Linked DNA regions of Rhodopseudomonas palustris. The protein of the gene in region 1 binds, or shares a complex with, the protein of each later gene. Links are inferred from orthologs where the notes say so. Each region holds a gene or a part of one and is shown on either strand. Other genes may lie near its edges. The genes, in order: carB and carA.

What was found.
Region 2: the proteins of carB (region 1) and carA are in contact, whole or in part, in a solved structure (PDB 1KEE), measured with the Escherichia coli proteins. The link is inferred for Rhodopseudomonas palustris from one-to-one orthologs.

What each region holds. Positions count from the first base shown.
Region 1 is NZ_CP058907.1:4,526,150-4,530,367, forward strand. The notes cover bases 49-3,952. They hold carB (carbamoyl-phosphate synthase large subunit), read left to right. Parts: upstream 49-422; coding sequence 423-3,752; downstream 3,753-3,952. Also shown: transcription elongation factor GreA, read left to right, coding at 3,976-4,218. UniProt on the Escherichia coli protein: Large subunit of the glutamine-dependent carbamoyl phosphate synthetase (CPSase).
Region 2 is NZ_CP058907.1:1,382,911-1,386,103, reverse strand. Bases 90-2,968 are described here. They hold carA (glutamine-hydrolyzing carbamoyl-phosphate synthase small subunit), read left to right. Parts: upstream 90-871; coding sequence 872-2,065; downstream 2,066-2,968. Other genes in these bases: HZF03_RS06455 (hypothetical protein), read left to right, coding at 2,298-2,822; HZF03_RS06465 (alpha/beta fold hydrolase), read right to left, coding at 90-723. In the rest of the region: more of HZF03_RS06465, read right to left, coding at 19-89; HZF03_RS06450 (Dps family protein), read right to left, coding at 3,085-3,193. UniProt on the Escherichia coli protein: Small subunit of the glutamine-dependent carbamoyl phosphate synthetase (CPSase).

The DNA.
Region 1 (4,218 bases):
TCACGGGCGCGAGACAATTCGGTAATTTTGCACCGGGCCGGCCGCCTGCAACCGCCCGAGGCCGCTCGGCCGGATCCCAATCCTAAATGACCGGAGGCCGAAGGCCGCATTGCATTAAGGATAGCCGCTCTCGGGGCTGGATCACCCCTTCGTGAAGTGCCAAGATGCGCTCGGCCCGGTGGCGGAAGATTAACGCGGGGGCGGTGCAACGCTCTTTTTCCTGGTTCAAGTCCAGGCTGGGCCTCCAGATCTTGCCGAAATTGCCGGTTGACGGGCGACTGGAAGGCCTTTCGCCGCCCGGGAAACTGGTCTAAGACACCTCCCGCGCGCCTGGGACGGCCCGGCGCTTGAAGACCTGAGGGACGCGCGGCTGCGCGCCCTTTTTTTGTGCCCGCGATTTCCGCCCGCGTCAGCGAGATTTGATGCCCAAACGAACCGACATCTCCACCATCCTCATCATCGGGGCCGGTCCTATCGTGATCGGCCAGGCCTGCGAATTCGACTATTCCGGCACGCAGGCGGTCAAGGCGCTGAAGCAGGAGGGCTATCGGGTCGTCCTGGTCAATTCCAATCCGGCGACGATCATGACCGATCCGGAGCTGGCGGACGCCACCTATATCGAGCCGATCACCCCGGAGATCGTCGCCAAGATCATCGAGAAGGAGCGCTACGTCATCCCCGGCGGCTTCGCGCTGCTGCCGACGATGGGCGGCCAGACCGCGCTGAACTGCGCACTTTCCTTGCGCAAGCTCGGCACGCTGGAGAAGTTCGATGTCGAGATGATCGGCGCCACCGCCGACGCGATCGACAAGGCCGAGGACCGCGAGCGGTTCCGCGAGGCGATGACCAAGATCGGGCTGGAGACCCCGAACTCGCGCCAGGTCAAGAGCCTGCCGGACGCGCTGCGCGCGCTGGACGAGATCGGCTTCCCTGCGCTGATCCGGCCATCGTTCACGATGGGCGGCACCGGCGGCGGCATCGCCTACACCAAGGCCGAGTTCATCGAGATCGTCGAGCGCGGCATCGACGCCTCCCCGACCAACGAGGTGCTGATCGAAGAGTCGATCCTCGGCTGGAAGGAATACGAGATGGAGGTCGTGCGCGATAAGCACGACAACTGCATCATCGTCTGCTCGATCGAGAACCTCGATCCGATGGGCGTGCACACCGGCGATTCGATCACGGTGGCGCCGGCGCTGACGCTTACCGACAAGGAATACCAGATCATGCGCGACGCCTCGCTGGCGGTGCTGCGCGAGATCGGAGTGGAGACCGGCGGCTCCAACGTGCAGTTCGCGGTCAATCCGGACGACGGCCGGCTGGTCGTGATCGAAATGAACCCGCGCGTGTCGCGCTCGTCGGCGCTGGCGTCGAAGGCCACCGGCTTCCCGATCGCCAAGGTCGCCGCCAAGCTGGCGGTCGGCTATTCGCTCGACGAGATCGCCAACGACATCACCGGCGGCGCGACACCGGCGTCGTTCGAGCCGACGATCGATTACGTCGTCACCAAGATTCCGCGGTTCGCCTTCGAGAAATTCCCCGGCGCTTCGCCGACGCTGACCACCGCGATGAAATCGGTCGGCGAAGTGATGGCGATCGGCCGTACCTTCCAGGAAAGCCTGCAGAAAGCGCTGCGCGGGCTCGAGAGCGGCCTCACCGGTCTCGACGAGATCGAGATCGACGGTCTCGGCCGCGGCGACGACAAGAATGCGATTCGTGCGGCGCTCGGCACCCCGACCCCGAGCCGGCTGCTGCAGGTCGCCCAGGCGATGCGGCTCGGCTGGTCGAATGAGGAGATCTTCAACTCCTGCAAGATCGATCCCTGGTTCCTGGCGCAGCTCCGCGGCATCATCGACATGGAAGCCCGGGTCCGCGAGGCAGGCTTGCCGGATCATGCGTTCGGCATGCGCACCCTGAAGGCGATGGGCTTCTCCGACGCCCGCCTTGCCGTGCTCGCCGACACCACCGAAGCCGAGGTCAAGGCCAAGCGCCGCGCGCTCGGCGTGCGTCCGGTGTTCAAGCGGATCGACACTTGCGCGGCGGAGTTCGCCTCGCCGACCGCCTACATGTACTCGACCTACGAGTCGCCGTTCGCCGGCCCTGCGTCGGACGAAAGCCAGCCGTCGGACAAGCAGAAGGTGATCATCCTCGGCGGCGGCCCGAACCGGATCGGCCAAGGCATCGAGTTTGACTACTGCTGCTGCCACGCCTGCTTCGCGCTGCATGACGCGGGCTACGAATCGATCATGGTCAACTGCAACCCGGAAACGGTGTCGACCGACTACGACACCGCGGACCGGCTGTATTTCGAGCCGCTGACGGGCGAAGACGTGCTCGAGATCATCGACACCGAACGCTCCAACGGCACGCTGCGCGGCGTGATCGTGCAGTTCGGCGGCCAGACGCCGCTGAAGCTGGCGCGCGCGCTGGAAGCCGCCGATGTGCCGATCCTCGGCACCTCGCCGGACGCGATCGACCTCGCCGAGGACCGCGACCGCTTCAAGCGCATCCTCGACAAACTGCGGCTGAAGCAGCCGAAGAACGGCATCGCCTATTCGGTCGAGCAGGCCCGTCTGGTCGCGGCCGAGCTGGGCCTGCCGCTGGTGGTGCGTCCGTCTTACGTGCTCGGCGGCCGCGCGATGCAGATCATCCGCGAGGACAATCAGCTCAGCGATTATCTGCTCGGCACCCTGCCCGAGCTGGTGCCGGGCGACGTCAAAGCGCGCTATCCGAACGACAAAACCGGGCAGATCAACACCGTGCTCGGTACCAATCCGCTGCTGTTCGACCGCTATCTGTCGGACGCGACGGAAGTGGACGTCGACTGCCTGTCGGACGGCAAGGACACCTTCATCGTCGGCATCATGGAGCACATCGAAGAGGCCGGCATTCATTCGGGCGACTCGGCCTGCTCGCTGCCGCCGCATTCGCTCAGCGCGGAGACCATCGCCGAGCTGGAACGCCAGACCCGCGAACTGGCGCTCGGCCTCGACGTCGTCGGCCTGATGAACGTGCAGTACGCCATCAAGGACGGCGAGATCTACGTGCTCGAAGTCAATCCGCGCGCGTCACGTACCGTGCCGTTCGTCGCCAAGGTGATCGGCATGCCGGTCGCCAAGCTCGCGGCCCGAATCATGGCCGGCGAGAAGATCGCCGATCTCGGCCTGAAGAAGCGCAACCTCGATCACGTCGGCGTCAAGGAATCGGTATTCCCGTTCGCCCGCTTCCCGGGCGTCGACACCGTGCTCGGCCCGGAGATGCGCTCCACCGGCGAAGTGATGGGCATCGACCGCTCGTTCGAGATCGCCTTCGCCAAGAGCCAGCTCGGCGGCGGCACCCGCGTGCCGCGCAAGGGCACCGTGTTCGTGTCGGTCCGCGAAAGCGACAAGGCGCGGATCGTGGACGCCGTGAAGCTGCTGCATTCGGTGGGCTTCAAGGTGATCGCGACCTCCGGCACCCAGCGCTATCTGTCGGACCACGGCGTGCCGGCAGAGAAGGTCAACAAGGTGCTGGAAGGCCGTCCGCATATCGTCGACGCCATCATGAACGGCGAAGTGCAACTGGTGTTCAACACCACCGAGGGACCACAGGCGCTGGCCGACAGCCGGTCGCTGCGGCGCGCTGCCCTCTTGCATAAAGTTCCCTATTACACCACTCTTTCGGGAGCGGTGGCCGCCGCAAAGGGCATCCGGGCCTATTTGGATGGGGACCTTGAGGTCCGGACTCTGCAGAGCTACTTTTCCGAAAGCTGATCGTCGCCCGGCCTGAGCGGCCGGCTATCGACTGACAGGCCGTCAGGCCGGGGAACCCGCCCGCATTGGAATTGTTCTCTCCGGCGTTTGCCGGAAAGCTCTGGTGCCGTTTTGAACCGACTTCGGACGCCGCACAGGCGCGGCGCCGCCGTAAACAGCCGACGACGTTGCGGGCGAGCAGGGTTCGGCGATCCGCAACGTATTCTTGAAGGATGAAGAGACGATGGTCGAAAAGATACCGATGACTGCGAGCGGTTACGCCGCACTTTCGGACGAGTTGAAGCATCGCCAGTCGGTGGACCGTCCGCGCATCATCGAGCACATCGCCGAAGCACGCTCCCATGGCGACCTCTCGGAAAACGCCGAATATCACGCGGCCAAGGAAGAGCAGTCCCACAACGAAGGCCGGATCAACGAACTCGAGGACAAGCTGGCGCGCGCGGACATCATCGACGTCAGCAAGCTG
Region 2 (3,193 bases), 3.1 Mb from region 1 along the record:
TCGGTAGCCTCAGACAACTCAGTTCCGCAGCCAGTCCGCCAGCGCGGCAGCGGTCGCGGCGGGCTGCTCGATCTGCGGCAGGTGGCCACAATCGGGAATGATCACCAGCTTCGCCCCGGTGATGCCGTCGGCCATTTCCCGCGAAAGGCTGTTCGGAATGGTGGTGTCGGTGTCGCCGGAAATCACCAGGGTCGGGCAACCGATCGTCCCCACGGTGTGGCGCGAGTCTGTGCGGGCAATGATCGCCCGCTGCTGGCGGACAAAGCCGGCAGCGCCGACGTCATCGCCCATCTCATGAACGACGGTCCGCAGCGCGGCGTCATCGCGGCGCGACGGATGCACGAAGCCGGGGTACAGCTCGTCCAGCACCGCATGCAGCCGGCCGGCCTCCGCTTCTCCGATTTGCCGGGTGCGGCGTTCGGTGGCCTCCGGGCTATCGGGCCGGGCCTGGGTGTTGATCAGCGCCAGCTTGGCGACCCGGTCGGGCGCCTGACGCATGATCTCGAACGCGATGTAGCCCCCCATCGAATGCCCGGCGAGCGCGAACCGTGACGGGGCTTCGGCAAGAATCCGCCGGGCGATCGCCGCCATGCTGTCGTCGCAGATATGGTTGGCGACGGTCACCGGCGAGCCGCACGCCCATAGCGCCGGGAAGATCGGGGCGTAGATCCGCGGCGAGCCCGCCAAACCGGGCACCAGCACCACCGGCAATGATGTGTCCATTCAAGCTCTCCCCACGCACGATTCTGCCCCTGCGCCCGCCAGGGAGCCTAGGACAGCCAAATTCCCTGTCAAATCTCGTCCAAAAGCGAACAGTTGGAGGGGTTCGGCGCTTTGACGTCGGCAACGCCCGCGACTATGTAGTGCGCTCATGACCAATTCAGCATCCCATCCCGCTTGGCCGGACCACAAGCCGACCGCGCTGCTCGTGCTTGCCGATGGCACCGTGTTCGAAGGCTTCGGCCTCGGCGCAGAGGGCCACGCCGTTGGCGAGGTCTGCTTCAACACTGCCATGACCGGCTACGAGGAGATCCTCACCGATCCGTCCTACGCCGGGCAGCTCATCACCTTCACCTTCCCGCATATCGGCAACGTCGGCACCAACGACGAGGATATCGAGACGGTGAACATGGCGGCGACGCCGGGCGCACGGGGCGTGATCCTGCGCAGCGCCATCACCGCCCCGTCGAACTATCGCTCGTCGCGCCATCTCGACGCCTGGCTGAAGGCTCGCGGCATCATCGGCCTGTCGGGCATCGACACCCGTGCTCTGACTGCGCTGATCCGCAGCAAGGGCATGCCCAATGCGGTGATCGCGCATTCGCCCACCGGCGAGTTCGACCTGCACGCGCTGAAGGAAGAGGCCCGCGAGTGGCCCGGCCTGGAAGGCATGGACCTGGTGCCGATGGTCACCTCGGCCCAGCGCTTCACCTGGGACGAGACGCCTTGGGCGTGGGGCGAGAGCTTCGGACGGCAGGACAAGCCCGAGTTCAACGTCGTCGCGATTGACTACGGCATCAAGCGCAACATCCTGCGGCTGCTGGCCGGCGAAGGCTGCAAGGTCACCGTCGTGCCCGCCACCACTTCGGCCGAAGACATCCTGGCGATGAAGCCGGACGGTGTGTTCCTGTCGAACGGCCCGGGCGATCCGGCCGCGACCGGCAAATACGCGGTGCCGGTGATTCGGAAGGTGATCGAGACTGGCGTGCCGACCTTCGGCATCTGCCTCGGACACCAGATGCTCGGCCTCGCGCTCGGCGGCAAGACCGTGAAGATGCATCAGGGTCACCACGGCGCCAATCATCCGGTCAAGGATCTCACCACCGGCAAGGTCGAGATCACCTCAATGAACCACGGCTTCGCGGTCGACAAATCGACGCTGCCGGCCAATGTGCAGCAGACCCACATCTCGCTGTTCGATGACAGCAACTGCGGCATCGCGCTGGCCGACAAGCCGGTGTTCTCGGTGCAGTACCACCCCGAGGCATCGCCCGGTCCGCAGGACTCGCACTATCTGTTCCGCCGCTTCACCGATCTGATGCGCGCGAAGAAAGCCGCCGCGTAGTCGCGGCGGCCTTACTCATATCATCTTCTCAACTTGTCATTCCGGGGCGCGAGCGTAGCTCGCAAACCCGGAATCTGATTTGGGCACAGTCACGTCTGGATTCCGGGTTCGCGCCTATCGGCGCGCCCCGGAATGACGTGTATTAGGCGAGTGACGAACACGGGAACGCCCGGCGCGGCGTCACGTTATCTCAGCGAGCCGATGATCCTTCCCTGCACGCGCCGGAGACGCCATGTCGCTTGCCCGCGACCAGATCAAACCGCTTGAGTTGGTGTTCGACGACGACGGGCTGATCCCGAACACACCGCTGCCGCTGCTGCTGTACAAGCGCGCTATCGATGTTTCGGGCCGTGAGCCGGAGCAGGCGATCGAGGAGCTGTTCGAGCAAAATGGCTGGGGAGACCGCTGGCGCAACGGCATTTTCGATTACCACCATTATCATGCCACCGTGCATGAGGCGCTCGGCGTCGCACGCGGCCGGGCAATGGTGCTGTTCGGCGGCGAACAAGGCGAAGCGATCGAATTGACACCCGGCGACATCGCCGTGCTGCCCGCAGGCACCGGCCACAAATGCCTGTTCGCCAGCCACGATTTCTCGGTGGTCGGCGCCTATCCGCAGGGGCCGAAGATGCAGGTGACGCGGCCCACGCCCGCCAATTATCGGCGCGCGTTACAGACCATTCCGCAGGTAGCCCTGCCAAAGACTGATCCGGTGTACGGGGCCGATGGACCACTGCGGAAGCTATGGCTGAAGTAGCTTCGCAGTGCTCTCATCCCAGGTGCGCGTCTTCACCTCTCCCCTCGCGCGGGGAGAGGTCGGATTGCGCAGCAATCCGGGTGAGGGAGCGTCTCCAGGGAGTCGACAGTCTAAGGGCTCGGTCGAAGCCGCAGCGCAGTGCCTGCTTCGCCCCTTACCCCACCCCTCTCCCCGCTAAGGGCGGGGAGAGGGAGGTCGCTGTGCTTGGGGGAGTCTCTCTCATAAACTCTTCAATGAGAGCCTCTTGTACAGCCCGCGTCGCCTACGCCTCGTTGGCGCCTTCCTGGCGGGTGGCTTCGAACAGGAACCAAGTGCGCTTCTCGGTTTCGTCGATGAAGTTCTCGAGCAAGCCGGCGCTGGCGGCGTCTTTG